Regions from separate parts of the Nesterenkonia aethiopica genome, predicted to be linked through region 2. Evidence: riboswitches for the same ligand, from Rfam matches in the RefSeq annotation. Region 2 holds a riboswitch; each other region holds the start of a gene.
The links. Region 2 has a riboswitch for S-adenosylmethionine ahead of ABD658_RS07820 (nitrite/sulfite reductase). Riboswitches for the same ligand answer to the same signal wherever they lie in the genome.
Positions count from the first base shown of each region.

Region 1: another riboswitch for S-adenosylmethionine. It lies ahead of ABD658_RS11810 (methionine ABC transporter ATP-binding protein); the one in region 2 lies ahead of ABD658_RS07820 (nitrite/sulfite reductase).
Region 3: another riboswitch for S-adenosylmethionine. It lies ahead of ABD658_RS09915 (methylenetetrahydrofolate reductase); the one in region 2 lies ahead of ABD658_RS07820 (nitrite/sulfite reductase).

Region 1 is NZ_BAAAVT010000015.1:65,089-74,872, forward strand. It holds gene ABD658_RS11785 (acyl-CoA dehydrogenase family protein) at 1-92, opposite strand, end outside; gene ABD658_RS11790 (MetQ/NlpA family ABC transporter substrate-binding protein) at 89-1,015, opposite strand; gene ABD658_RS11795 (MetQ/NlpA family ABC transporter substrate-binding protein) at 1,012-1,923, opposite strand; gene ABD658_RS11800 (MetQ/NlpA family ABC transporter substrate-binding protein) at 1,920-2,876, opposite strand; gene ABD658_RS11805 (methionine ABC transporter permease) at 2,968-3,630, opposite strand; gene ABD658_RS11810 (methionine ABC transporter ATP-binding protein) at 3,630-4,556, opposite strand; SAM riboswitch class I at 4,564-4,675, opposite strand; SAM riboswitch class I at 4,889-5,004, shown strand; gene ABD658_RS11815 (flavin reductase family protein) at 5,015-5,632, shown strand; SAM riboswitch class I at 5,746-5,866, shown strand; gene ABD658_RS11820 (ABC transporter ATP-binding protein) at 5,994-6,749, shown strand; gene ABD658_RS11825 (aliphatic sulfonate ABC transporter substrate-binding protein) at 6,940-8,049, shown strand; gene ABD658_RS11830 (ABC transporter permease) at 8,049-8,960, shown strand; gene acs (acetate--CoA ligase) at 8,951-9,784, shown strand, end outside.
Region 2 is NZ_BAAAVT010000008.1:135,122-144,905, reverse strand. It holds gene ABD658_RS07840 (ABC transporter substrate-binding protein) at 1-573, opposite strand, end outside; gene ABD658_RS07835 (GTP-binding protein) at 577-1,959, opposite strand; gene cysD (sulfate adenylyltransferase subunit CysD) at 1,959-2,903, opposite strand; gene ABD658_RS07825 (phosphoadenylyl-sulfate reductase) at 2,905-3,639, opposite strand; gene ABD658_RS07820 (nitrite/sulfite reductase) at 3,636-5,360, opposite strand; SAM riboswitch class I at 5,364-5,450, opposite strand; gene ABD658_RS07815 (ABC transporter substrate-binding protein) at 5,614-6,576, opposite strand; gene ABD658_RS07810 (ABC transporter permease) at 6,590-7,252, opposite strand; gene ABD658_RS07805 (ABC transporter permease) at 7,249-7,902, opposite strand; gene ABD658_RS07800 (ABC transporter ATP-binding protein) at 7,902-8,759, opposite strand; gene ABD658_RS07795 (DNA-methyltransferase) at 8,756-9,667, opposite strand; gene ABD658_RS07790 (DEAD/DEAH box helicase) at 9,696-9,784, opposite strand, start outside.
Region 3 is NZ_BAAAVT010000011.1:114,739-124,522, forward strand. It holds gene ABD658_RS09895 (Rv1352/Rv1906c domain-containing protein) at 1-448, shown strand, start outside; gene ABD658_RS09900 (hypothetical protein) at 551-928, shown strand; gene ABD658_RS09905 (LytR C-terminal domain-containing protein) at 1,023-1,553, opposite strand; gene ABD658_RS09910 (thermonuclease family protein) at 1,589-2,305, opposite strand; SAM riboswitch class IV at 2,491-2,630, shown strand; gene ABD658_RS09915 (methylenetetrahydrofolate reductase) at 2,693-3,697, shown strand; gene metE (5-methyltetrahydropteroyltriglutamate--homocysteine S-methyltransferase) at 3,881-6,325, shown strand; gene ABD658_RS09925 (DUF4097 family beta strand repeat-containing protein) at 6,431-7,330, opposite strand; gene ABD658_RS09930 (response regulator transcription factor) at 7,327-7,992, opposite strand; gene ABD658_RS09935 (sensor histidine kinase) at 7,983-9,314, opposite strand; gene ABD658_RS09940 (alpha-keto acid decarboxylase family protein) at 9,415-9,784, opposite strand, start outside.

The DNA.
Region 1 (9,784 bases), on a different contig from region 2:
ACGCCGGAGTGCGGCGCCTCCACGCCGCGCCCGCCGCTGGTGCTGGTGTTGGTGTCAGTGCTGGTCTCGATGCTCGTCGTCGTGGTGCTCATCGGCTGTTCACGTCCTCCCAGGCGGCGTGGATGTCGCGGTCGAAGGCCGGGGTGAGGATCCCGTCCAGGTAGTCGCCGTACCAGGCGGCGACCTCGTCGTCGTGATAGGCGCTCTTCAGCGCCTCGTACTTCTCCGGCTCCTCCTCGGCGAAGCCGGGGCGGGCGCAGACCGCCAGGGCGAAGGGCAGCGCCTCGTCCGCGGACTCCATGATCAGGACCTCCTCCGGCATGACGTCCACCTCGGCGAGCAGTCGGGCAAAGCCGAAGACGGCGTCCACGTCCGGGTAGATCTGACCGACCGACTGCTGGTCCACCTCCACGAACTCCAGGTCCAGCGGATTCGCGGTGATGTCATGCACGGACAGGGCCGCCACATGCTTGGACTCGTCGATCTCGATCAGCCCGCCGCGGGCCAGCAGCCGGATGCCCCGGCCGTTGGTCGCCGTGTCCACCGGCAGGGCGATGCGTGCCCGCTCCGGGATGTCCTCGAGCGTGTCATGGACGGCCGAGTAGATCCCCGAGGGCTGCTCGAACATGAAGAACAGCGGCTCGATGTCCAGGTCGTTGTCCTCGTTGAACTGCCGCAGGTAGCTGATGTTCTGGAAGAAGTTGACGTCGTATTCGCCGTTGGACACCGCATGGTTGGGCTGGATGATGTCGGTGACATAGGTGGCGGTGACGTCCCAGCCGTCCGCGGCGAGGATCTCCTCGGCGATCTTCGTGGGCTCCTGGAACGGCGGGGACTCGGTGACGATCAGCCGCAGGGTGCGGTCATTTCCGAGTGCCCCGGCGATCCCGCAGCCCGAGGTGAGGCTCCCGACGCCGGCCAGAGCGGCCATGCCCAGTGAACCGCTGAGCAGCCGGCGCCGGGAGAGTCTGGTGTCTGCGGCCGCTGGCGAGCGCCGCAGGGTGGGGGCGGTCATGCGGAGATCTCCGCCCAGGCGGCGTCGACGTCGACCTCGAAGGCCGGGTCGAGCACGCCGTCGAGGTAGTCGGCGAACCAGTCGCGGACCTCTTCGGACTGGTAGGCGCGCTCCAGCGCCTCGGCGGCCTCGGTGCCGGCGAAGTCCGGGGCGGCGGCCACCACGCAGGTGAAGGGCAGGGCCACGTCCTCACCTTCCAGGGCGAGGGTGTCCTCGGGGCCCAGGCCGATCTCGGAGGCCAGGCGCAGGAAGGCGAAGGCGGCGTCGACGTCGTCGATGCTCTGCGCCACGGACTGCTGATCGACCTCCACGAACTCGAGGTCCCGCGGGTTCTCGATGATGTCGCGCTGGGACAGCTCGGTGACCGGGACCGATTCGTCGATCTCCAGCAGCCCGGCGTCGGCGAGGAGCTTCAGGCCGCGCCCGTTGTTGGCGGTGTCCACCGGCAGCGCGATCTGGGCGCCCTCGGGCAGATCGCCCAGCTCGCTGTGCTCAGTCGAGAAGAGCCCTCCGGGGGCCTCGTAGACGGCGAACACCGGCTCGATGTCCAGACCGTGGTCGGTGTTGAACTGGTCCAGGTAGGCGAAGTTCTGGAAGAAGTTCGCGTCATACTCACCCTGGGCCACCACCTGGTTCGGCTGGATGATGTCGGTGACATAGGTGGTCTCCAGCTCCCAGCCCTCCTCGGCCAGCAGATCCTTGGCGATCTCGGTGGGCTCCTGGAAGGGGGCGGACTCGGTCACGATGATGCTGATGGTGCGGTCCTCGTCCCCGACGGCGTCGGCCAGCCCGCAGGAGGTGAGGCTCCCGACGGCGGCCAGCGCGGCGATGCCCAGTGCACCGCGCTGGAGCCGCCGCCGGGAGAGTGTGGGGGTCTGGGAGGGACGGCCGATGGTGCTGCGGTTCATGCGGTGAAGTCCTCCCAGATCGGCTCGACGGTGTCGAGCGTGAACTCGTCGGTGAAGTCGATGGCGCCGTCGAGGTAGTCCTCGAACCACTGCTGGACCTCCTCGGACTGGAAGGCCTCCTGCAGGGCGGCGGCCTTCTCGGTGTCCTGGAAGCCGGGCGCCCCGGCGACCACGCAGGTGAAGGGGATGCGGACGTCCTCGTCGTCCTCCAGGATCAGCGCGGTCTCCGCGACGTCGTGGCCCGCCTCGGCGACCAGCCGCGCGAAGGCGAAGCCGGCGTCGACGTCCGGCAGGGTCTGTGCGGCGGACTGCTGGTCGATCTCGATGAACTCGAAGTCCTTCGGGTTGTCGATGATGTCCCGCTGCGAGAGCTCGGTGACCTCCTTGGACTCATCGATCTCCAGGACCCCGGCGTCGGCGAGCAGCTTGATCCCGCGGCCGTTGTTCGCGGTGTCGACCGCCAGGGCGATCTGGGCGCCGTCGGGGAGGTCCTCGATGCTGTCATGCTGCAGCGAGAAGATGCCGCTGGGCGCGTAGTAGACGGAGAACGCGGGCTCCACATCGGTGCCGTTGTCCTGGTTGAACTGCCGCAGGTAGGCGATGTGCTGGAAGAAGTTGGCGTCGTACTCCCCCTGGGCCACCACCTGGTTGGGCTGGATGATGTCGGTGACGTAGGTGGTCTCCAGCTCCCAGCCGTCCTCGGCGAGGATGTCCTTGACGATCTCGGTGGGGTCCTGGAAGGGCGCCGACTCGGTGACGATCATGCTGATCGTGCGGTCGTCGTCGCCCACGGCGTCGGCCAGCCCGCAGGAGGTCAGGGTGAAGGTCCCCACTGCGGCGAGTCCGCCGAGCAGCAGGCCGCGGCGCCCGAGCGGGGAGGAGGCGAGCGAACCGGTGGCCCCGGTCAGCCCGAGCGCGCCGGAGACGCCGGAGGATGTCAGTGTTCTGGGCATGTCACAAGCTTTCGTTGTCAGGGTGCAGCGACCTGCACGCCGGGATGGAGGAGTGCGCACGGAGCGCAGGGGCGGCCGAACCGGCCGGTGGTCAGATGCGCTTGTCGGTGAGCCGCGCGAGGCGGGTGCCGCTGAACTGCACGAGCGTCACCAGGGCGATCATCAGCACGATGGCGACCATCATCACCGCGGTCTCATAGCGGTAGTACCCGTACCGGATGGCGAAGTCGCCGATTCCGCCGCCGCCGACCAGTCCGACCATGGCCGAATAGGAGATGAAGCTGACGGTGGTGATCGTGATGGACCCGATGATCGCCGGCTTGGCGTCCACCAGCAGCACATTGCGGATGATCTGTCCGCGAGTGGCCCCCATGGCACGGGAGGCCTCCACCGCCCCGGACCCCAGCTGGGTGATGTTCTGCTCCACCAGCCGGGCGAAGTAGGGAATGGCGTTGACCGTGAGTGGGACGATCGCAGCCGCCGTACCGACCGTGGTGCCGACGACCAGCCGGGTGAACGGAATGATCGCGATCAGCAGGATGAGGAACGGGAAGGAGCGGACCATATTGACGATCCCGCTGACCAGCGCATGGGCGCGGGGCAGCGGAGCGATTCCGCCCGGGGCATGGATGAACAGCCAGATGCCCAGCGGAGTGCCGAACAGCACCGCCAGCGGGATGGCCACCGCGATCATGGCGAAGGTCTCCAGCATGGCCTGGACGAGTTCGGGCTGCAGTTCGAGGATGCGTTCCATCAGCGACGACCTCCCTCGAACGGCACGGCGGCGAGCAGCTCAGAGGCCGCGAGCCTCCGGGGGCCACGGGGCGGGTCCTGGGGCGCCGGCGGCTCTGCGGACTCTGCGGCGCGACCCTGGTCCCCGCTCGGCGTCGGCGCCTGCGTCCGGGCGCCGCCGTCACGGTCCACACTGATGCCGTCGCTGACCAGGTACCGGCCGATGGAGGTGTGCGGAGCGAAGCCCTCGCGCTGCAGCTCCCGGGCGGGGAACTGCTCCACCACGCGGCCGGACTCCATGACGGCGACGTGATCGGCCAGGGCCTTGATGACCTCCATCTCGTGGGTCACGATGACCACGGTGATGCCGAGCTCGCGGTTCACGTCGGCGAGATACTGCAGCACCGTCGCCGTGGTGAAGGGGTCCAGGGCGGAGGTCGGCTCGTCACACAGCAGCACCTCCGGCCGAGTGGCCAGGGCGCGAGCGATGGCCACCCGCTGCTTCTGCCCGCCGGAGAGCTGGGCCGGGTACACCTTGGCCTTGTCGGTGATGTCCACGATCTCCAGCGCCTCGGCGGCGCGACGCCGGCGGACGCGACGGTCCTTCTCGCCGGCGAACTTCAGGGACAGCTCCACGTTCTGGGCGACGGTCAGATTGTTCACCAGGTTGAACCCCTGGAAGATCATGCCGATCTGGTGCCGGGCGCGACGCAGAGCCTCGTCGTCGAGGGCGGTCAGCTCCACCCCGCCCACATGCACCTCACCCGAGGTGGGGCGCTCAAGCAGGTTGATGTTGCGCAGCAGCGTGGACTTCCCGGCGCCGGAGAAGCCGATGATCCCCTGGATGCTCCCGCGGGGGATCTCCAAGGAGACGTCATCGACGGCGTGGATGGGCTCCTTGCCCCGGGCAGCGGGGAAGGACGTGGACACATGGCGCAGTGAGATCATCGGGCATTCTCCATCGTCTCTGGCGTTAGCACCGTTCCCCGGGCCGCACTGGGCACGGCTGCTCCGGGTGGTTGCTGCGACGTCGTCGAGCCAGATCTCTCAGTCGCTCTGGATGGGTTCGTTGGGGTCAACCATACGCGCAGCAGATGAACAATCGTCAAGTCAGCGGATTGAGTTCATGTCACGAGGCGTAAGAATGTACAGTCCCCTCGGACTGAGGGAGCCACACTCTGGACGCATCCTGCGCGCCCCCTGGACGGAATATGTCGCCGCGTCTCATCCTGCGAACGGTTCTTTGATCACATCTCTCTGCGGCCGTACGCTGGACACACAGACCATCCCGAGCGGCCGAGAGATCTGGCTCGTCGACGCCGCAGCAACCTTCGGATGCGATCCGCCCCTCCGGCGGATCCTTCAGAAAAGGTGCTACCGCCAGGACCGATGGGAGTTGATCCGCCATGAGCACCGCACTGGCCGCCGCCGAGCGCCCCACGACCACCGTGGAGGAGACCGTGCCGCACGCGCCCGCTGACACCGGACCCCGCCCCGCCGTGGGCCGCGCCGCCACCCGGCTGGCCGACGTCGATCCGCTGGAGCTGCGCCGGACCTTCGGCCACTTCCCGCAGGGGGTGGTGGTCGTCGCCGCCGAGGTGGACGGCCGCCCGGAAGGGCTCGTGGCCTCCACCTTCACCATCGGCGTCTCGCTCAAGCCGCCGCTGGCCACGGTGGCGGTGCAGCACAGCTCCACCACCTGGCCGAAGCTGGCCGGGGCGGACACCGAGCTGGGAGTGTCGCTGATCGGGCACGGCCAGTCGGAGCTGTGCCGGAAGATCGCCTCCAAGGACCGGGAGAGCCGATTCACCGGCCTGAGGACAAGCATCGGCACAGGTGGGTCGATCACGCTGGAGGGTGCGCCCGTCACCTTCACCACCCGCATCTACGACCAGGTCCGGGCCGGCGACCATGACATCGTCGTGCTCGAGCTGCTGGACCTGGCGGTCGAGGACTCCGCCGAGGCGCTGGTGTTCCACCAGAGCGAGTTCAAGAGCCTCGGCCCGCTGTCTCCCGAAGCCTGAGGGCATCCGCCTCCATCCGGGGCACCGTCGTCGGGCCCACGCCACCCCACATGTCTCACACTGTGACACCACCGTTGCCCGGCCCACGCTGATCCGCGTAGGGTTGAGCACGTACACCATCCCGAGCGGCTGAGAGATCTGGCTCTGTGACGCCGCAGCAACCTTCGGATGCGTCGATCGGCCTCTCTGTGCCCGTCGCATCAGAAAAGGTGCTACCGCCAGGATCGATGGGAGTGAATTTCCTATGGGTTCGTCTGCACCCGCACTCGTGACGCACGAGTCTGACCAGCACCTCTCCGAGCATTCCGGCGGCGTCGCTCTGCTGGACCGTCCCGCCCCCGCAGGGGCCGCCACGCATTCGATGGACGTGCAGCTGCGCGGTGTGGGGCGCGCCTTCGACGGACGCACCGTCCTGCACGACGTCGACCTGCACATCTCCCCCGGCGAGGTGGTCGCCATCCTGGGCGCCTCCGGCTGCGGGAAGTCCACGCTGCTGCGCGCCGTCGGCGGTCTCGACGCCGGATGCTCCGGTGAGGTCATCATCGACGGCACCCCGGTGCGCACCTATGACGAACGGACCGCCGTCGGCTTCCAGGAGCCTCGGCTGCTGCCCTGGCGCTCGGTGCACCGCAACGTCTCCCTCGGGCTGCCGCGGCACGTGTCCGCGGCGGAGGGCCGTCGGCGAGTGGATGAGCTGCTCGAACTGGTCGGCCTGGCCGAGCGCGCCCAGCTTCGCCCCCGGGAGATCTCCGGCGGCATGGCGCAGCGCGCCTCGCTGGCCCGGGCCTTGGCCCGCCGCCCCGGCGTGCTCCTGCTGGACGAGCCCTTCGGCGCTCTGGACGCCCTGACCCGGCTGAAGATGCAGGACCTCCTCCTGGACGTCCATGCGCAGACCGGCACCACGGTGCTGCTGGTGACCCACGACGTCGACGAGGCCCTGCAGCTGGCCGACCGAATCCTGCTGCTCGGCTCCGACCCGGTGGACCCCGCCCGCGAGGGCGCCACCGTCTCCCGCCTGCTCACCGTTCCGGGCAGCCGGCCGCGTGACCGTGCCTCCGCCGAGCTGGCCGCCCTGCGCGGCGAGCTCCTGGCCGGCCTCGGCGTCGACGCGCACTAGCCCACCCGCCCCGGCCGGACCGCACGTTCCGCTCAGGTCTGACAGTTCAGGACTGACAGCTCAGGACTGACAGCTCAGGACTGACAGGCCGCGCGGCCCGGGCGCTCCCGGCCTCCGCTCGGCGCGGCCGGGCGGAGCCCGAGCTCGACCGGGGCGGCTCCCACCCACGCACGAAAGGTCCCTTCACGACATGCCCAGTCAGACCGACACCTCCTTCTCCCCTGCCCGCTTCCCGCGGCCGCGGTTCCGACGCGCCGCCTCCGCGACGATCGCCGGCGCGGCCGTCGCTCTGCTGGCGACCGGATGCGTGGAGGGCGAGGGACCCGGCGGCACCGCCGAGGGCGAACTGGACACGCTCACCCTCGACTTCGCCACCTACAACCCGCTCAGCCTGGTGATGATGGAGCACGGCTGGCTCGAAGAGGAGCTCTCCGAGGCCGGCACCGAGGTGGAATGGATCCAGTCCCACGGCTCCAACGACGCCAATGAGAAGCTGCGTGCCGAGGCCATCGACGTCGGGTCCACGGCCGGCTCCGCCGCCCTGCTGGCGCGCGCCAACGGCGCCCCGCAGCAGATCATCCTCATCGAGAACCAGCCGGAGTGGGCCGCCATGGTCACCTCGCCGGACTCGGGGATCACCGACGTCGGCGACCTCGAGGGCGCCTCCGTGGCCGCCACGCTGGGCACCGACCCGTACTTCTTCCTGGTGCAGTCCCTGCAGGAGGCCGGCCTGGAGGTGGGCGATGTGGAGGTGCAGAACCTGCAGCACGCGGACGGCCGCAGCGCGCTGGCCAACGGCGACGTCGACGCCTGGGCCGGACTGGACCCGATCATGGCGGGAGCCGAGGCCGACGGCGAGACGCTGTTCTACCGGAACGTGGACTTCAACACCTACAGCGTGATCAACGCGACCGAGTCGTTCATCGAGGACCACCCCGACGTCGCCCAGACCGTAGTGGACGTCTATGAGCAGGCCCGCGAATGGGCTCAGGAGAACCCCGAGGAGACGGCCGAGATCCTGGCCGAGCACGGCAATATCGACCTGGAGGTCGCCGAGACGGTGATCCGGGAGCGGTCGAACTTCGACGTCGACCCGGTCCCCGGCGCCGCCCAGCGTGAGGTGCTGCAGGAGGTCGGTCCGATCTTCCTCGACACCGGTGACGTCTCCAGCCAGGACAGCATCGACGAGGCGCTCGAGACGCTGTTCCACCCGGAGTTCGCGGAGAACCGGCAGGCCACCGACGCCGAGGGCTCTGAGGACGAGGCCACAATCGTCGAGGACGACGAGGATGATCAGTGATGAGCCAGACGCTGCCTGACGGTGCTCGGACCCGGGACGAGGAGGGCCGCCACCAGAGCGCGGAGCCGGCACGGGTGCTGGGCGACCGTAACTCAGCCGCGCCCCGGCCGGTGACCGGCCCGGACAGTCCGGACGCTGGAGTGCCTGCTCGGGTCCGTCGCATCCCCGGCGGTCGGGTCCTCATCGGAGCGATCGTGCCGCTGGTCCTGCTGGCCCTGTGGTACGGCGTCACCGCGGCCGGCGTCTTCTCCCCGGTGCAGCTGCCGACTCCGCAGTCGGTGCTGGCCGCCGGGGTGGAGCTGTTCGAGCGCGGGGAGCTCTACCAGCACATCGCCATCTCCGTGCAGCGGGTGTTGCTGGGCTTCGCCGTAGGCGCGGGCCTGGGCCTGGCGCTGGGCTCGGTGCTGGGTCTGTCGAAGATCGCCGACTCCCTGCTGCACCCCACCATCGGGGCCTTCCGGGCCGTGCCGTCCCTGGCGTGGGTGCCGCTGCTCATCCTGTGGATGGGCATCTATGAGGACTCCAAGGTCACGCTCATCGCCATCGGTGCGTTCTTCCCCGTCTTCACCGCCGTGCACTCCGCGCTGCGGCACGTGGATCCACAGCTGGTGGAGGCCGGCCGCGCGTTCGGGTACCACGGGCTGCGCCTGCTGGTCACCGTGCAGCTGCCCGCCGTGGTGCCCAGCGTGTTCTCCGGGCTGCGCCTCGCGCTCGCCCAGGCCTGGCTGTTCCTGGTGGCCGCGGAGCTGATCGCCTCATCCATGGGGCTGGGCTTCCTGCTGACCGATTCGCAGAACAACGGGCGCACCGACCGTCTGCTGCTAGCCATCATCCTGCTGGCGATCCTGGGCAAGATCACCGACGCGCTGCTGGGCGTCGTGGAGAGGAAGGCACTGAAGACATGGGCGTGACGCCGGCGTCAGACATCGATCGGGAGACTCTGCAGCACCCGCTGACCGCGGACGTCCACTCCTGGGCGGACCCGGTCACCGAACAGGAGCGCCTGGCCTTCTGGGACCAGGCGGCATCCCTGCTGGACTGGGAGACCCCCTGGCACACCACCCACCGGTGGACAGATCCGGACCCGCGTACCCGCCGCGGCCCGGACATCCGCTGGTTCGACGGCGGCACGCTCAACGCCGCAGTCAACTGCGTGGACCGCCATGTGGCCGCCGGGCGCGGTGACGTCGTCGCCCTGCATTTCGAAGGCGAGCCCGGGGACCGGCAGGACGTCACCTACGCGCAGCTGCAGGACAAGGTCAATCAGGCCGCCAACGCCCTGACCGCCCTGGGGGTGGGCCGTGGGGACCGGGTGGTGATCTACCTGCCGGTGCTGGTGGAGACGGTGGTGATCACCCTGGCCTGCGCCCGCATCGGGGCGGTGCACTCGCTGGTCTTCGGCGGATTCTCCGCCGAGGCGCTGCGCTTCCGCGTGGAGGACACCGGGGCGGCGCTGCTGGTCACCACCGACGGCCAGTTCCGCCGAGGGCAGGCTGTGCCGGTGAAGGAGAACGCCGACGCCGCCGTGGAGGGCCTCTCCGTGGCCGAGGGCGGCAGCCTGCGCCATGTGCTGGTCATCCGCCGCACCGGCTCGGAGATCCCCTGGACCGCCGAGGACCTCGCCGGGGACGGTCTGGGCCGGGACGTCTGGTGGCATGAGACCGTGGAGACCGCCTCCGCCGAGCACACCGCGCAAGCCTTCGACGCCGAGCAGGACCTGTTCATCATGTACACC
Region 2 (9,784 bases):
GGCCACATCCTGGGTGCCGCCCAGCTGCGGCGTCGCCAGCTCGCGTCCCACCAGGTCCTCCGGAGCGTCGATGCCCTCCCGGACGATCAGCTGCACTCCCCCGCTGGCGGCACCGGAGACCACGACCACACTCTCCCCGCCGGACTGCGCGTAGGAGTGGATGGCCGGGTTCGGACCGATGAAGGCGGCGTCCACCGCCCCCGCGGTGAGCGCCTCCAGCGCGGCCGGACCGGCGGTGAAGGTCTCTGCATGGAACGCCGTGCCGTGCAGGTGCTCGGCGAACAGGTCCTCCTGCAGCCCCACCAGGGCCGGTGCGTGGGTGACGTTGGGGAAGTAGCCCAGCCGCAGCTCCTCAGCCCGCTGGTCACCGGCGTAGAGCTCCTCGGCCGAGACTGCCTCGGGCTCTTCGTCCTCCTGCGGCCAGGTGGTGGCCAGCACGGCCGTGCTGCCCACCAGCAGGGCCGTGCCGGCCCCGACGACGACGGCGAGCAGCCGGCGCGGGCCGGGGGCCCGGGTGAGCACCCGGCCGTCAGGGGCCGTGGTCTGCTCAGCGGTGATGCGGACGCGGCCCATGGCTCACTCCGCCAACCAGGCGTCGTCGTCCTGGGCCTCGGTGTCCGCAGCGGCGGGCAGGCGCACCATGCCCGCGGCGAGAGTGTCTCCGCTCTCCGGGTGGATCAGCAGCACCGCGCCGGTGCGCTTGGCCACGGCGTAGTCGTCCACAGGCAGGGCACGGGCCAGCCGCACGGTCACGGTGCCGATGTCGTTGAGCACCAGCTGGTCCGCGGGCCGAGAGGTCAGGCTGGCCAGGTCGAGCCGGTCGGTCACCTCGCTGACCAGTGCCTTGACCGTCTCGGTGCCGTGCTTGACCAGCACCCGGGCACCGTCGGTCAGCGCCCCGTCGCCCAGCCAGGCCAGGGACAGGGTCAGCTCGTCGCGCTCGACGGCGGGCGCCTCCGGCGCGGCCAGCAGGTGGCCGCGGGCGACGTCGAACTGGTCCTGGAGCTCCACCACCACGGACTCGGGCGCGGCGGCCCGGTCAGCAGCGTCCACGGTGCCCGTTCCCTCGGCGGCGGCCTCCTCACCGGCGGCACGCGCCTGCAGAGCCGTGCGGTGGACTGCGCTCACCGTGGTGCGGTGGCCGCCGGGCTGGATGAGCACCTCATCTCCGGCTGCCAACGACCCGGAGACGATCTGCCCGGCGTAGCCGCGGAACTCCGAGTGCGGCCGGATGACGGTCTGCACGGGCAGCCGCAGCGGTTCGGTGCGGCGGCGGGCGTGGTCGGCGTCCGGCAGCTGCTCCAGGATGGGCAGCAGCGCCTCGCCGTCGTACCACGGGGTGTGGGCGGACGGGGCGACCACGTTGTCTCCGCGCAGGGCGGAGACCGGCACCACGATCGGTGCGGTGGCGCCGGAGCCTCCCCCGTCGTCGGCCTGCAGCTCGGCCGCGATGCGGGCGACGTCGGCCTCCACGGTCCGGAAGGCGTCCTCCCGGTAGTCCACCGCGTCGATCTTGTTGACCGCGATGATCACGTGCTCCACCCGCAGCAGGTGGGCGACCGCCAGATGGCGGCGGGTCTGCTCCACCACGCCGTGTCGGACGTCCACCAGCAGCACCACGGCATCCGCGGTGGAGGTGCCGGTGACGGTGTTGCGGGTGTACTGGACGTGCCCGGGGCAGTCGGCCAGCACGAAGCTGCGCCGATCGGTGGCGAAGTAGCGGTAGGCCACATCGATGGTGATCCCCTGCTCCCGTTCGGCGCGCAGGCCGTCGGTCAGCAGGGCGAGGTCGAGCTCCGCGCCGTCGTCGCCGAAGCCCCGTTCCTTGGAGGAGCGGGCGACGGCGTCGAGCTGGTCGGACAGGATGGCCTGGGCGTCGTGGAGGAGGCGGCCCACCAGAGTGGACTTGCCGTCGTCGACGCTGCCGGCGGTGGCCAGCCGGAACAGTGTGGCGGTCATCAGAAGTATCCGTCCTTCTTGCGGTCCTCCATGGCGGCCTCGGAGAGCCTGTCGTCGGCGCGGGTCGCGCCGCGTTCGGTGATGGTGGCGGCGGCCACCTCGTGGAGCACCGCGGTGTTGTCCGCGGCCTCAGAGAGCACCGCCCCGGTGCAGGACATGTCACCGACGGTGCGGTAGCGCACGCGCAGCACCTCGGTGGGCTCCGCCGCGGTGGGTCGGCTGTGCGGACCCACGGCCCGGATCATGCCGTCACGGTGGAAGACCTCGCGGTCGTGGGCGTAGTACAGCGGAGGCAGCTCGATGTCCTCGGCGGCGATGTAGCGCCACACGTCCAGCTCGGTCCAGTTGCTGATCGGAAAGGCCCGCACGTGCTGGCCCGGCCGGTGGCGTCCGTTGTAGAGGTTCCACAGCTCGGGGCGCTGGCTGCGCGGATCCCACTGGCCGAACTCGTCGCGCAGCGAGAGGATCCGTTCCTTGGCCCGGGCCCGGTCCTCGTCCCGCCGGGCGCCGCCGAAGACGGCGTCGAAGCGGCGCTGCGCGATGGTGCGCAGCAGCGGCACCGTCTGCAGCGGGTTGCGGGTGCCGTCGGCGCGTTCGGTGAGCTCGCCGGCGTCGATGAGCTCTTGGACGCTGCCGACCACCAGCTCCAGGCCGAGGCGCTCCACGGTGCGGTCACGGAAGTCCAGGACCTCCTCGAAGTTGTGACCGGTGTCGATGTGCACCACCGGGAAGGGGATCCTCCCGGGCCAGAACGCTTTGGCGGCCAGGTGCAGCATGACCACGGAGTCCTTGCCGCCGGAGAACAGCATGGCCGGCCGATCGAACTCGGCGACGACCTCCCGGATGATGTGGATGGACTCGGCCTCCAGGCGGGCCAGCGCGGACTGGCCGGCGAGGTCGACGACGTCGGCGGCCCGTGGGGCCGTGGCGGTGGCGGTGGTCATCTCAGGCTCCTGTGGCGGTGGTGGTGTGGATGCCGCATTCGACCTTGCCGCTGCCGGCCCAGCGTCCGGAGCGGGGGTCCTCCCCCGGGGCGACCTTCTGGGTGCAGGGTCGGCACCCGATGGACGGATAGCCGTTCTGCAGCAGCAGGTTGACCGGGAGGTCATGGCGGTTCGAGTGGTCGACCAGGTCGTCGAAGGTCCAGGGGGCGACCGGGTTGACCTTGATGAGTCCGTGGAGCTCGTCGAAGGTGACCAGCGGCGTGTCCACGCGGGTGGGCGCCTCATCCCGGCGCACTCCGGTGAACCAGAGCTTGTAGCCGCTCAGCGCCTCCCCGAGAGGCTCCATCTTGCGCATCCGGCAGCAGGCGGCCGGGTCCCTGCCGAACAGGTCCTTGCCGTACTCGGCGTCCTGCTCCGCCACGGTCAGCTTCGGGGTGACGTCGACGACGGTGACGTCGAGACGACGGGCGACCTCATTCCGGGCGGCCAGCGTCTCGGTGAAGTGATAGCCGGTCTCCAGGAACAGCACGTCCACACCGGGCAGCTGCTTCGCGACCAGCGCCGGCAGGACGGCGTCGGCCATGGAGCAGGCGACGGCGACGTCGGCGGTGTCCACATGCCGTGCCGCCCAGCCGATCACCTCCTCGGCGGGGGCGTCCCAGCCGAGCTCCTCGGCGCCGGCGGCGGCCAGGGCGCGCAGCTCCTGGGTGAGGGCGGTGTCGGTCGCGGCGCTCATACCAGCTCGACCTCTCTCTTCTGCAGCTCGGAATCGTCCACCCGGTGGCTCCACTGGGCGAAGGTCTCCCCCGTCTGTCGGCCGTCCAGGTACCGGCGGACCAGCAGCTCCACGTAGTCCACGAGCTCCTCCGCCGTGACCTTCAGCCCTCGCACAGTCCGGCCGAGACCGGCCTCATCGCGGTCCACGAAGGTGAGCCCGCCGCCCAGGTGGACCTGGAAGCCGGGGGTCTTCTCCCCGTCGGCGTCGGGCAGCAGCTGCCCCTTCAGCCCGATGTCCGCGGTCTGGATGCGGGCGCAGGAGTTGGGGCAGCCGTTGATGTGCAGGGTGAGCCGCTCCGGCATCTGCTCGGCGACGTCGGCCAGCCGCTCCTCCAAGGCATCGATGGTCCGGGCCGCCGTGGTCTTGGTCTCCACGATGGCCAGCTTGCAGAATTCGATGCCGGTGCACGCGATGGTGGAGCGCCGGAAGACGCTGGGCCGGGGATCCAGCCCCAGCTCGGCCAAGGCGGCACAGACCGTCTCGACGTCGTCTTCGGCGATGTCGAGGACCACGAGCTTCTGGTGCGGCGTGGTGCGCAGACGGTGGGAGCCGTGACGCTCCAGCAGGTCCGCCAGCTCGATCAGCAGCGTCCCGGAGACCCGACCCACGGTGGGGGTGACGCCGATGTAGCACCGGCCGTCCTTCTGCCGGTGCACGCCGACGTGGTCCCCGGGAGTGTCCGGGGCGGACGGGGCCGGCCCGTCGGTGAGCGTACGGCCCAGGTACTCGTCCTCGATGACCTGGCGGAACCTCTCCGGCCCCCATTCGGCCAGCAGGAACTTCAGCCGGGCCTTGTTGCGCAGGCGACGGAACCCGTAGTCGCGGAAGGTCTGGGTGACGGCATGCCAGACCTCGGCGGCCTCCTCCTGGCGGACGAAGACTCCCAGTCGCTCGGCCAGCCGGGCGTTGGTGGAGAGCCCGCCGCCGACCCACAGGTCGTAGCCGGGGCCATGCTCCGGGTGCACGACGCCCACCAGGGCGAAGTCGTTGATCTCGTGGACCACGTCCTGGCTGGGGTGACCGGTGATCGCCGACTTGTACTTCCGCGGCAGGTTCGCGAGCTCGGGATCGCCGATGTAGAGCCGAGCGATCTCCTGGATGACAGGGGTGGGGTCGATGATCTCATCGGCGGCGATGCCGGCCACCGGGGAGCCCAGGATCACCCGGGGGGTGTCTCCGCAGGCCTCGGTGGTGCCCAGGCCGACCGCTTCGAGGCGGCGCCAGATCTCCGGGACGTCCTCCACGGCCACCCAGTGCAGCTGGATGTTCTGCCGGTCGGTCACATCGGCGGTGTCCCGGGCGAAGTCTCGGGAGATCTCCCCGATGACACGCAGCTGCTCGGTGGTGAGGGCGCCGCCGTCGATGCGGACCCGCAGCATGAAGTACTTGTCGTCCACCTCTTCGGGCGGCAGCGAGTTGTGGGCCCCGGCCGGCACGCCGGGGCGACGCTGGGTGTAGAGGCCCCACCAGCGAAAGCGGCCGCGGAGGTCGTCCGGGTCGATCGAGTCGAAGCCCTGCTTCGAGTAGATCGTCTCGATGCGCTCCCGGACGTTCAGCCCGTTGTCGGCCTGCTTGAACTCTTCATTGTGGTTCAGCGGCTCGGTGCCGTCGACCTTCCACTGCCCGTTCGGGCGCTTCTTCGGCCGGCGGGCGGACACGGCGGACACGTCAGTGCTCATGCTCCTCCATCGCTCCTGGCGTTAGCACCCGGCTCTCCCGGGTTGCTGCGGCGTCGTCGAGCCAGATCTCTCAGCCGCTCTGGATGGTTGCTGGTGTGAGCACCACGCTACTGGACGCCAGACGGAAAACGAAGATTCCACGTCATATGTCGTCATCTATGTTCATGTGTTCATATGAGTTGCGCGACGGGGTGAGACCTCCCGCAGACACGCGCCATCGACTCCCCGGCGAGGCCGGGCCCTGCTCCGCGGCTCAGGCCTCGTCGAGGCCCTTCTCCGCCAGCCAGTCGGCGGCGACGTCGGCGGCCGACGCCTGGTCGTCCACACTGACGGCGTTGAGCCCGTTGAGCTCCTCCTGCGTCAGTTCGGCCGTGACCTCCTCGATGAGCGCCGCGGCGTCGTCCCCCACGGAGTCGGAGACCAGCGGGAGGATGTTCTGCGGCAGCACCAGATCCTCCGGGTCCTCCAGCATGACGAGGCCGTTCTCCTCGATGGCTGGATCGGCGGAATAGATGTCGGCCACCTGCACGTCCCCGTCGAGCAGCGCCTGCACGGTCAGCGGCCCACCGGAGTCCTCCACCGGGACCAGGGTGACCTCCACCCCGTAGACCTCCTGCAGACCCTCAGGCCCGTAGGGACGAGTCTCGAACTCCGAGTTCGCCGCGATCCGCAGATCCTCATCCACGTCCGCAAGGTCACCGACGCTGCGCAGCTGATGCTCCTGTGCGAACTCGGCGGTCACCACGAAGCTGTCCTGATCGGTGGCCTCGGCAGGCGCCAGCGCGGTGATCCCCTCCGGGAGGCTCTGCTCCAGTCCGGCGAGGATCTCCTCCAGGTCGGAGGCCTCAGCCTCCGCGTCCACGTACTGCAGGAGGTTCCCGGCATATTCGGGGAACACGTCGATGTCCCCGGCCTCCAGCTCCGGCATGTAGACCTCGCGCTGGCCGATGTCGAACTGCCGGTCCACCTCGTGGCCGCCCGCCTCGAGCCGCTGGGCGTAGAGCTCCGCGATGATGGTGTTCGAGTAGTACTGCTGGGAGCCGACCACCAGCGCTCCGCCCTCGGCGCCGGCGTCGTCGTCGCCCCCGTCCGCCAAGGGATCCTCGGCTCCGCAGGCGCTGAGAGCCAGCGCGGCGAGTCCCAGCAGGGCGGCGGAGACGAGGGCAGGACGGCCGAGACGGCCGGGGGCGGGGCTCGAGCAGGACACGGGGACCATCCTCTCCTGGAGCTCAGTGGATCCCGGGGATCCTCCTGAGAATCCGTAGGGCTGCGATGAACAGGGCGTCGACGAGGATCGCCACGGCGATGACCACGAGGGACGCTCCCAGCATCATGGCATAGTCATGGTTGCGCAGGCCCAGGAACAGCGGCCGCCCCAGTCCCCCGGCCCCCACGTAGGCGGCCAGGGTGGCGGTGGCGATGACCTGCAGGGTTGCCAGACGCACCCCGCCCAGGATCAGCCGCAGCCCCAGCGGCACCTCCACGGTCACCAGCACCTGCCACGGGCTGAGCCCCTGGGCGCGCGCGGCGTCGACCACGCGGCGGTCCACCGCCTCCACCCCCGAATAGGCGCCGGCGATGATCGAGGGCACCGCCAGGACCACGAAGGCGATCATCGGGGCCTTCAGCCCGATCCCCACCGCGAGGCCGGCCAAGGTGATGATCCCCAGGGTCGGCAGAGCACGGGCGGCCCCGGTGGAGAGCACGGCCAGCGCCCGGCCCCGCCCGGTGTGGCCGATGACCAGCCCGGCAGGAAGGGCGATCGCCGTGGACAGCACCAGCGCCAGCAGGGTGTACCAGAGGTGCTCGGCCGTGCGGACTCCGAGACCGCCCGGACCCGCCCAGGACTCGGCGCTGAGGACCCACTGCAGCGCCTCCACCAGATGGGTCATGAGCCGGCCCGCCTCGCCTGGGCACGCTGCCAGGGCATCGCCAGCCGGCCCAGGCCCACCAGCAGCAGGTCCACGACGACGGCGAGCAGCACGGTCATGATGATGCCGGCGGCGATGGACGGCACGATGCCACGCTGGAACCCGTCGGTGAACAGGGAGCCGAGGCTCGCCACACCCAGGACCGCGGAGACGCTGACCAGACTGATGGTGCTCACGGAGACCACCCGCAGCCCCGCCAGCAGCGCAGGCCCGGCCAGAGGCAGCTCCACTGTGAGGAAGGCGCCCCAGCGGGACTGCCCGACCGCGACCGCGGCCAGCCGGACGTCGTGGGAGACCGCGCCGAAGGCATCCGCGGCGGAACGGACCATCAGCGCCAGACCGAACAGCGTGAGCGCGACGGTCACATTGAGAGCGTCCCGCACCCCGGTCCCGATGAGGATCGGCAGGACGATGAACAACGGCAGCGACGGAATCGCATAGAGCAGACCCACCGAGCCCAGGAGAGGCTCACGCAGGCGTCCGAGCCGATCGGCGACACGCCCCAGCGGAAGGGCCAGAAGGAAGGCCGCCGCGACGGCGGGAAGGCTGAGCAGCAGATGGTCGACCGTCAGGCTCAGGATGCGCGGCAGGTTCGCCAGGGCCCAGTCCATCAGCAACCTTCTGGCGACGGGGCCGCAGGCTCCGTGCCGTCCTCGCCCTCGATCAGCCCGACCGGTCTCCCGGTGTCGTCGACGACCGTCCAGCCGCCGCCGACCCGCGGGGAGGCATGCAGTCGCCGTCGTCCGTCCTGCAGTCCCAGGAATCGGGAGACGAAGGCGTCGGCGGGCTCCTCCACCAGCTCCCGGGGCGTGCCGATCTGGGCCACCTCCCCGCCGCTGCGCAGCACGACGATCTGATCCCCCAGGGCGAGTGCCTCGTCGATGTCATGGGTGACGAAGATGATGGTCTTGCGCAGCTGAACCTGCAGGCGCCTCAACTGGGACTGCAGCTCCACCCGGACCAGCGGGTCCACCGCGCCGAAGGGCTCGTCCATGAGCAGGATGTTGGGGTCGTCGGCCAGGGCGCGTGCCACGCCGACCCGCTGCTGCTGCCCTCCGGAGAGCTGGGCCGGGTATCGACGTGCCAGCTCGGGGGCCAGGTCCACCAACTCCATCAGGTCACGAGCCCGCTCCTGCGCGGCACCCCGGGAGACACCGTTGAGACGCGGAACGGTGGCGATGTTGTCCACCACCCGGCGGTGCGGCATGAGCCCGGAGTGCTGCATGACATAGCCGATGCTGCGCCTCAGCTGCACCGGCGGTCGCGAGGACACCGTCTCCCCATCGATGCGGACCTCACCTGAGGTCGGCTCCACCATCCGATTGACCATTCGCAGCAGGGTGGTCTTGCCGCATCCGGAGGACCCCAGCAGCACCGTGGTGGTGTGGGAGGGAACCGTCAGGCTGAAGTCCCGGACCGCCGTCGTGCCGTCCGCGTAGGTCTTGGTGACATGGTCGAACTCGATCATGACGCAGCACCCTCACGCTGGCCCTCGATGTCAGCCGACGCAGCAGGCGGAGGATCCGCCCGGTGGACCTCGGCGTGGTCGCCCAGACGCCGGGCCATGACGTCGACCGCCTGCGGTGAGGAGTCGATGCAGACGAACCGGCGGCCGGTCTCCGCAGCGGCGGCCCCCAGCGTGCCCGAGCCCGCAAAGAAGTCCAGCACCCAGTCGCCCGGTCGGGAGGAGGCCTGCACCATGCGGCGTACGAGCCCCACGGGCTTCTGCGTGGGATAGCCGGTCTTCTCCCGACCCGTGGGCGAGACGATGGTGTGCCACCAGACGTCGGTGGGCAGCTTGCCCCGGGCGGCCTTCTCCGGGGTCACCAGGCCCGGAGCCATGTACGGTTCGCGATCGACCTCGGCGGAGTCGAAGTGGTAGCGCTGAGGATCCTTGACATAGACCAGGATCGTCTCGTGCTTGGTCGGCCAGCGCTTCTTCGTCCGGGCACCATAGTCATAGGCCCAGACGATCTCATTGAGGAAGCAGTCGCGGCCGAAGATCGCATCGCACATGACCTTCGCGTAGTGCACCTCGCGATAGTCCAGGTGCAGGTACAGGGTCCCGGTGTCATCCAGCAGACGCCAGGCCTCGAGCAGTCGAGGCTCCAGAAAGTCCCAGTAGTCCGGGAAGGAGTCGTCGTAGGCGGCCAGCAGCTCACGGAAGGTGTCGTAGCTGCGACCGGCGAACCCCACCCGTCCGCCGCCGTCGTGCCGCCGGACGGAGGTCGTGCGGACCGACCGCTGGGCCCGCCCCGTGTTGAAGGGCGGGTCCAGGTAGATCATCGCGAAGGCCCCGTCGGGGAGCCGCCGCAGGTGCTCGAGGTTCTCGCCCTCGAGCACGAGCGACGGACCGTCCACGGCGAAGGTCGTCATCTCCAGGTCCGCACCGGCCCGCGGGAGCTCAGTCCGCGGAGCCTGCTGTCGAGCCGGAGCCCGACCCGGAGCGGCGGCGACGACGACGGCGACGCTGGCCGCCCGAGCCGCCCTCGG
Region 3 (9,784 bases), on a different contig from region 2:
GGACCCCGGCTCGGGCCCGACGGATGCGACGTGCTTCTACGTGATCTACGCCGACGCCAGTGAGACCACCGTGCGGCGCACGGGGGCCGATGACCGCGGAATCGCCGTCCTGGAGGACGGTGAGGTGGTCGACTCGGTGGACTGCGGCGACTGGCTGCCCCTGGAGGACACCGTCCCGGAGAGGCCCGAGACCCAGTTCGGCACCGGCATGCACGTCGTCGGTGAACACGTGGAGCCCGGGACCTATGAACTGGACTGGGACGAGGACACGATGCTCTGCTGGTGGGACATCTTCCGGGACCTGCGCGGGGACGGCCACATCCTGGACTCCGGATTCATCCCCCGCGATGCCCCGGAGTTCGGTGAACCGCTGCAGATCACCCTCGGCGACCAGGAGCAGCTGGTGGTCAGCTCGGAGTCCTGCGGCACCTGGACGAAGGTCCGCTGACAGGCGGAGAGGCGGGAGCCGGCACATCACCCCTCCTCGCCGACCCCTCAGTTCTACTACACTCTGTAGAAGAAGCCGTTCCCCTCGACCCCAAGGAGCACCATGCCCCGCATCACCATCGGCCTGGGCGGGATTCTGATCCTGCTCGGCGTCATCGCCTACATCGCCACGTCCTTCGCCAGCTGGACCGCGCTGATCCCCGCGATCCTCGGTGTCGTGCTGCTCATCAGCGGCCTCATCGGCCTGAAGAACGCGAAGGTCGGCATCCACATCGCCCTGGTGGTGGCGCTGCTCGGCGTCTTCGGCACCTCCATGAACGTGATGCAGCTGGGCGCGCTGTTCGCCGGCGAGGCCGAGCGGCCCGCCGCCGTCGTCGTCAGCTCCATCACCTTCGTCCTGCTGATCGTCTACATCATCACCGGGGTGCGCTCGTTCATCCGCGCGCGCCGCTGGAAGGGCGCCGAGGCCGCCGAGGCCTGAGCCTCCCCCACGCCGCCTGAGCGCGACCACACGATGGGCCGCCCCGAGTCACTCGGGGCGGCCCATCGTCGTCTCCGGCGGTCGACAGGCGGAGTCAGCGTCCAGAGCCCGCGCAGTCCAGCCGGCCGGGCTCCATCTCGATCTCCTCGACATCCTGCAGGCCGGCGAACTCGGAGCCCAGGACCACGTCCACGGTGAAGTCGTCGCGGTCGTCGACGTCCACCAGGGCTCCGGGGATGTGGTGCTGCACCGTGTAGGCCTGCCGCAGCCCTCGCTCACCGGCACGGATGATGGCCTCGAAGCCGGTATCGGCGAAATAGTCGTTGTCCACCGCCTCCACCCGGAAGTCGCGATCCGTGAGATCCTCGGCGACGTCGCCGGCGAGTCCCGGCTCATTGGTGGCATTGAGGACCTGAACCGGCACCCTCTCGGGGACCACCGGCGACAGGATGCGGCTGGGACAGTCCTCCCCGGCGGGGATGGAGCCGCCGCCGACGATCGCAATGTCGATGGTGCCGTCGATCATCAGCCAGCTGCCGACCGTGACCCCTCCCAGGACGCCGATGGTGCTGGTTGCGACGGCGATCTTCTGCCGCCGGGTCGCCGGCGTCGGGGAGCTGCTCATGCCCCCATCCTATTTCGGCCCCCGCCCCGAGGGCGTCAGGGCAGGGCCGGTTCGCAGTCGAGATCATCGGCGAAGAGCCCGACGCCGTCATCCTCCGCCTGGGACCAGGCATCCTCCACGGAACTGAGGAACCGGTCGTTGGGCGGGTAGTGCACGGGAACCCCGAATCCGTCCCGGGCCATCTGGACGTTCAGCAGGACGTCATCGGCCCAGACGCCGGCGAGCAGGCGGTCATAGCGGTCCGTGCGCTCGTGGTCGAACTCAAGGACGAGGGGATCCCCCGGGGCGACCAGTGACTCCATATGCGCCGAGGACTCCGGCCCCAGGCATTCCACCGGCTGATGGGGATGCACCGACTCCGGGGTGTCGATGTTCAGCAGCCGCACCCGTTCCTCCTGTCCGTCCAGCTCCACGACGAGCGTATCGCCGTCGACCACGCGCACGAGGGTGGCGACCTCGCCGTCCTCCGACGGCGACGGCGCGGCACCTTCTCCCGGGCTCTGGATCCAGCTGATCAGCGCACCGAGGAGGACCACCAGCACGAGCCCGAGCAACCACCACAGCAGGCCCTGACTGCCGCCTCGGCGGCGCCGGCGTCCGGCCGCTCCACCACCAGACACTCCACCGGACACTCCCCCGGAGACTCCCCCAGACACTCCGCCCGAACCTCCGCGGGAAGCCGTGCGCAGGGAGCGTCGCACCGCCTTGCGGGCATTGCGGCGCATCGCATTCTTCAGATACCGGTCGACCATGGGGACCAGCGTATCCGGAGGCCATGACAGGGAGCCCGGAGGCCTCCGAGGACCCCCACAGGGCCGTCGAGCTCCGCTGGCTGCCAGTTTGTGCAGGAGGCACCTCAATATGTTCACATAACGTCATCCCTTGTCGAAGGTCTTCCCCGAACCACGGGCCCGTGCTAACGTCAAGACCACACAAGGATCACGAGAACCGGTCACACAGGCTCTGGCTTGGCCGGTCGGCAACCCTTTCCCGCGTGACGGGGTGCCCCAGATGACGATCCGGCCGCGAAGCTCATATTCACCGAGGTGGATTTATCTTCAGCGGCAAGCACGGCGCAGGGGAAGCCTCCCTGTGGCGCCTCATGAACGATGATGAACGCCCCACACGGAGGACCCTCCATGACACCATCCGTGCCGTCCGCCGGCACTCTGTCTCAGCACGCCCTGGAATCTGCCGACCACGCGCCGCACACCTCGTATCTGGTGCAGCGCACCCGACGACGCTCGCTGATCTCCTTCGAGGTCTTCCCGCCGCGGCCTGCCCGCGACGGCCGTGACCCCTGGCGCAGCATCGAACTGCTGGCCGAGGCGGGCCCGGACTACTTCTCCGTCACCCACGGCCACAACCAGCCCGAGGGAGCGAATCTGGAGGTGATCCGGCACCTGCTCCGGAGCACTCCCGCCCCCGTGATGGCGCATCTCATCGGCGCAGGCAGCACCGGCGCCCAGGTGCGCCGCTCGGTGGAGCAGCTGCTGGACCTCGGCGTGCGGGACGTGCTCGCCCTGCGCGGGGACCCACCGGGCGGTGCCCGGAAGTGGATCCACCAGCCCGCAGGCCTGAACCGCGCCGCCGAGGTGGTGCGTCTGGTCCGGGAAGTGGAGCAGGAGCGCCTCGACCCGCCCGAGGGGCCCGGCGCCCGCCCGGTGTCCATCTCAGTGGCCGCCTATCCGCCCTCCGGCACGGACCGGGACCACGAGGCGGACCTGTGCGCACTGTGGGAGAAGCAGGAGGCCGGCGCCGACTACGCCATCACCCAGGTCTTCTACGACCCCGAGGACTACGCCCGCCTGGTGGACGACGCCCGATCCCAGGGCATCCACCTGCCGGTCGTCGCCGGACTGGCCCCGCTGACCAGCCCCAAGCGGCTGCGACGCCTGGAGGAGATCTCGGGAGTTCCGGTGCCGCAGCACCTGCTCGACTACCTCGCCGTCGCCGACCCGGCCGAACGACGACGCCGCGGGGTGGCCGCCACTCTGAACCTGATCGACGCGGTGCTGGAGCTCGGATGTCCCGGCCTCCACCTGTTCACCTTCAACCAGCACCCGGCCGCCCTGGCGATCCTCGATCACCTGAGGATCCGAGACGCCGCACGTCAGCAGCGGGGCCTGCCCGAGCTGTCCTGACCCCGGAGCGCACCGCTCCCTGCCGCACAGGGCTCCTTCGTTCCTGCGGACCGCGTCGCGGTCGGCTGTCCTGGTGCGCCCTGCCGCCTCACCCGGGACGAACAGTCCGGACACCCCATGCGATCCGTCCATCACCTGCATCTGGCCCCAGACACATCTGACACACCTGACAGAGGAGACATCATGACCACCACCCCTGCCCGCTTCGAGGACCAGCCGCCCGCTCAGGTTCCCGCCCTGCCGGCGACCGTGCTCGGCTACCCGCGCATCGGACCCAATCGGGAGATCAAGAAGGCGCTGGAGGCACACTGGCGCGGCGGCGACGTCGCTGCGCTGCGCGAGGCCATCCACGCTCACCGCTCCCGTACGCTGGGCCATCTGGCAGGCCTGGGCCTGGAGGCGGACTCGGCGATCCCGGCCGACGGCGCCGTGATCGATCAGGTCCTGGACGCCTCCGTGCTGCTCGGCCTGGTGCCGCGGCGCTTCCGCGAGGCCGGGTTCTCCGCCGCCTCTCCGGACACCGGCGAGGGCCTGGCCCTGGTCTCCGCGCTGGCCCGCGGCACCTCCACGGTGGAGCCGCTGGAGCTGACCAAGTGGTTCGACACCAACTATCACTACTACGTGCCGGAGATCGAGCCAGACGTCGCCTTCTCCGCTCAGACGGACGCCGTCGCCGAGCGCTACCGCACCTTCCGCGATCTGGCCGCAGAGACCGCCGGCGGATCCCTCCCCCGGCCCACCCTGCTGGGCCCGGTGAGCTTCCTGCTGCTGGCCAAGGCCGTCGGCGCGGAGAGCCAGGCCCCGGACGGCACAGCGGGCGACGGCGGAACCGTCCCGCAGGCGTCGCGGTTCGACCGGCTCGACGAGCTGGTGACCGCCTACTCCACCCTGCTCCGCGCCCTCCATGACGCCGGCGCGGCCTGGGTGCAGCTGGAGGAGCCCGCGCTGGCCTCCGACGGATGGGACGTCCCGCGGGAGCAGATCGTCACCGGCCTGCGCACCGCCTACACCGCGTTCGCCGGGCTCACAGCGCGTCCGGCGCTGTTCGTCCCGGTGAGCTACGGCACCGCCGGCGACGACGCGCTGGCCGCCCTCGGCGCAGCCGGCGTCGAGGCGGTCGGCCTCGACCTGGAGCGCGGCGCGCTGCCGGCGAAGGAGGGCCTGGCGCCGCTTGCCGGACGGACCGTGGCCGCCGGCGTCGTCGGCGGGCTGAACGTGTGGCGCACCGATGTGGCCCGGGCGGCCGGGCTGCTGGACCAGCTGCGGGAGCGCCACGAGGGCCCGGTGACGGTCAGCAGCTCCACGTCGCTGCTGCACGTCCCCCATGACGCAGCCCGCGAGACGCAGCTGGACCCGCAGGTGGCCGGCTGGCTCGCCTTCGCGGACCAGAAGGTCGGCGAGGTGCTGGCGCTGGCCGGTCATCTCACTGCAGGTCCGGACGCCCTGGAGGGGCTGCGCGCGGATGACGCCTCCCGCCGCAGGCTGCGTGAACGGCACCCGCAGGTGCGGGTGGAGGCGGTGCGCCGTCGTCTGGACGAGGTGCTGCCGGAGGACCGCCGCCGGGCCGCCGCCGAGCACCGCCGGGCCGCTCAGGAGGCGGCTCTGGACCTGCCGCCGCTGCCGACCACCACGATCGGTTCCTTCCCACAGACCTCCGAGATCCGTCGGGTGCGCGCCGCCCACCGGCGAGGGGCCCTGGACCAGCAGGGGTACGAGGAGGCCATCCGCGGGCAGATCGCCGACTGCATCCGCCGCCAGGAGGACCTGGGTCTGGATGTGCTGGTGCACGGCGAGGCGGAGCGCAATGACATGGTCCAGTACTTCGCGGAGAACCTGGAGGGCTTCATCACCACCACCCACGGCTGGGTGCAGTCCTACGGCTCCCGCTGCCTCCGCCCGCCGATCCTCTTCGGCGATGTGCACCGTCCCGCCCCGATCACCGTGGAGTGGACCCGCTACGCCGCCTCGCTGACCCGCCGGCCCGTCAAGGGCATGCTGACCGGCCCGGTGACGATCCTGGCCTGGTCCTTCGTGCGCGACGACCAGCCGCTGGCCGCCACGGCCGACCAGATCGCACTGGCCCTGCGGGACGAGGTGGAGGATCTGCAGGCCGCCGGCACCCGGATCATCCAGGTGGACGAGCCGGCGCTGCGGGAGCTGCTGCCGCTGCAGGTGGCCCACCGCCCCGAGTATCTGCGCTGGTCGGTGGAGTCCTTCCGCCTGGCGACCTCCGCGGCGAAGCCGGACACCCAGTTGCACACCCACCTGTGCTATTCAGAGTTCGAGACCGTCATCGACGCGATCGACGCCCTCGACGCCGACGTCACCACCCTGGAGGCCTCCCGGTCCGGCTTCGAGGTGGTCACCGCCCTGGCGGAGCACGGCTTCTCCCGCGGCATCGGCCCGGGCGTGTGGGACATCCACTCCCCGCGGGTGCCCGGGGTGGACGAGCTCATCGAACGGCTGCGGCTGGCCGCCGAGGTGCTGGACCCGCAGATCGCGTGGTCCAACCCGGACTGCGGCCTGAAGACCCGCGGCTGGGAGGAGACGGAGGCCTCGCTGCGCCATCTGGTCAACGCCACCGCGGTGGTGCGCGCCGAGCTGGCCCGGGTCCCGGCGGGGGTATGACGCCCCGGCGATGACGTCACGACGCCGGCGGGCCGGCAGCCACGGAGCTCTCCTCTCCGGCTGCCGGCCCGCCGGCGTCGTGCTCGGCCCCGCTCCGAGCCGCGGTCAGTCCCGCTCCCAGGGCTTCGGCGGCGCGCTGGTGAGGGTGATGTCGCCGTCTCCGGTACGCAGGGCGATCCGGCAGGGCGCCTCGGCGTCATCCTCCCTGTCGGCAGTCTCCTCTCCGAGGTCGACGTCGACCTCCCCCGACGCCTCGGTCTCCACCGTGCACCGCCACGGATCCTCCTCGGCCGGCAGGGTGATGCTGATGTCCCCGCGGCCGGTGCTGACCTCCAGGGACGCGGGCAGCGCGGTGTGGGTCAGGTCCAATGATCCGACCCCCGTCTGCACGGCGACGACCTGGCCGCTCAGCCCTTCGGCGTACACCCCGGACTGGAGAGTCCGGACATCGACGTCACCCTGGATCCCGAACAGCATGACGTGGCCGGCCACGTAGTCGGGCTCCCCCACCACGGTGACCTCGGCGAGGTCTCCTCCGGTCAGCCACAGGTCGAGGTCGCCTTCCAGGTGCTGGACGGTGTAGTACATACCCTCGGCGGAGACCACACTCAGGTCCGGTTCGCGCGGGATCAGCAGCTCCTGATCGACCAGGGTCCCGCAGTCCGGGGCGCAGCGGGTGGTCACGGCGGTGGCGCCGTCGAGCTGGGTGACCTCGGTGAAAGGGTCTCCGGGCACCCGGTGGAGGTTCTCTGTCAGCTCCATGCGGTCGCGGTCCTCCCCGGAGAACGTCATCTGCCGGGCCTCGCCGGAGTACCAGATCGCCTCCTGCGAATCACCGAGAGTGTGCTGGATCTGCTCCGGCTCGCGCCCGCCGGCCAACCAGGTCAGCTGGAGGATGCCCACGAGTGACGGGTGCACACAGGCTGCCAGTACCAGGGCGGTGAGGACCGCACCGATGCCGCCCCACAGCCTCCGGGGCCATGGCCGGTCGGTCGTCGAGCTCATGAGTGCCCCCTCTCCGGGCCGGAGGACAGGTAGGCCAGCACGGCCAGGACCCGTCGGTTGTCGGTGCTCACCGGCGGGATGTCCAGCGTGGAGAAGATGGCGTTGATGTGCTTGGACACCGCCGAGTCGCTCAGGTGCAGCGCCGCGGCGATCCCGGCGTTGGAGCGCCCCTCGGCCATGAGTCCGAGCACCTCCCGTTCACGGCGGGTCAGCAGGTCGATCCCGTCGCGCCCGGCCCGGCGGGTCAGCAGCTGGGAGACGACCTCCGGGTCCAGGATCGTGCCGCCGTCGGCCACGGTGTGCACCGTCCGCAGGAACTCGTCGACGTCGGCCACCCGGTCCTTCAGCAGGTAGGTGACGCCGCGGGTCTCCCCGGTGAGCAGATCCACCGCATAGCGCTCCTCCACGTACTGGGACAGCACCACCACCGCCAGAGCAGGGTCCTCCCGGCGCAGCTGCAGAGCGGCCCGGATGCCTTCATCGGTGTGGGTGGGCGGCATGCGCACATCCACGATCACCAGATCGGGCCGATGCGCGGCGACGGCTTCCAGCAGGGCTTGGGCGTCCCCGACGGCGGCCACGACGTCGATGCCGTCGTGGGTCAGCAGGCGCACCAGCCCTTCCCGCAGCAGCACCGAGTCCTCCGCGATGATCACCCGCATGGCAGCACCGCCGTCACCGTGGTTCCGCCGCCCTGAGGACTGCGGATCTCCAGTCGTCCGTTGACCGCGTTGACGCGGCGGCGCAGCCCGGTCAGCCCTGTGCCGGACTCCGGGTCCGCACCCCCGGCGCCGTCGTCTTCGACTGCGACCCGCAGCTCGTCCCCCTCACGGAGGATGGTCACCTGCACCCGGTGCGGTGCGGCGTGGCGCATCGCGTTGTTCAGGGCCTCGGCCACGACGAAGTACGCCACGGCCTCGACGCTCACGGCCGGGCGCGGAGCGACGTCGACATCCGCGGTGACGGGGAACGGCGCGCGATCGGCCAGCCCGGAGACGGCGGCGTCGAGCCCACGGTCCTCCAGCACGGCCGGGTGCAGCCCGCGCACCAGATCCCGGATCTCCTGCAGGGCCGACGTCACCTCGCCCTGGGCGCGGACGAGCGTCTCGCGCAGCTCCTCGGGGTCCTCGGCATGCATGCGGCGGGACAGGCCCAGGTCCACGGCGAGCGCGGTCAGCCGCTGCTGGGCGCCGTCGTGGAGGTTGCGTTCGATCCGGCGTCGTTCGGCATCGGCCGCGTCCACCGCGTCGGAGCGTGCCTGATCGGCCTGCCGGATGCGGGCCTGCAGCTGGGCAGCCTCGTCGGTGCCGTAGAAGGTGCGCAGCAGGCGGCGATCCAGCTCGCTCAGGCCATGGATGATCCACGGGGAGGCGATCAGCGTGGCCGCGGCCAGCAGTCCGAGCAGCAGGCCGGCCATATCGCCGAAGAGGGTGGAGCGCGAGAGCAGCCGGTCCCCGGTGAGGGCCAGAAGCAGGAGCACCGTCGCCGTCACCGTGGAGAGCACCGCGACGACGGCCAGCAGGCTGGAGACGACGGCACCGCCCAGGGACCGGCCGAGCATGCCCGGCTTGGTCCGGTCGTTCTTCCGGATGATCAGGCAGCGCCACCAGGGCAGACCGTCTGGGGTGGGCGGCGAGTTCAGCGTCTCCCCCAGCAGGTGGGTGGCTCGAGAGACCTGGAGCTGATCCGCGATGCGCGCCGCCGCCGGGAGGGCCACGACCATGACCGTGACGGTGGCCACCACGCGAGCCGCCAGGGGCCACCAGTCGATGCCGCCCAGGAAGCCGGAGCCGGCAGCTCGGGGGCTGAAGGTCAGGAACCGCCACAGCAGCAGGAACACCGTCATCGGCAGCATCCAGACCAGCCACCCGGTGGTCAGGGAGATCAGCTCGGTGACCATCCGCTCCAGCCGAGCCCGCAGGCTGAGCCGGACGCCGTCGTCGGGCGCCGCGCTGGCCTGGGGCTGCGGTGTCGTCGTCATCATCTTCGAGCCTAAGCGGCCTGGGCGGGGACGGCGAGCCGGGCAGCTGCCCGGTCCTGGTGCAGAAAACTGCACCCGGACCGGGCGCCATGGCGGGCCAGAGTCAGCGCTTCAGGGCGTTGGCCACGTCCTCCAGCAGCTGCGGGATGTCGTCGCGGTGGGTCACGGCCTCGATGAACACCAGCTTGTCGCGGTTCTCCATGGCGTCCTGGCAGGCCTGCAGCAGCTCGGCCTCGGTGGTGGCCCTGCGGAAGAGGTGGTCCTCCTCCGCGGCGCCGAAGAGCTGCGGCACCAGCTCCCACCGCCAGGGGGCGATGTCGTTGTAGACCTCATCGGGGCCGTGGATGGCGCGCTCCACGGTGTAGCCGTCGTTGTTGACCAGCACGATCACAGCCGGCAGCTTCTCCCGGATGATCACGCCCATCTCCTGGATGGTCAGCTGGGCGGAGCCGTCGCCGATCAGGAGCATGGGC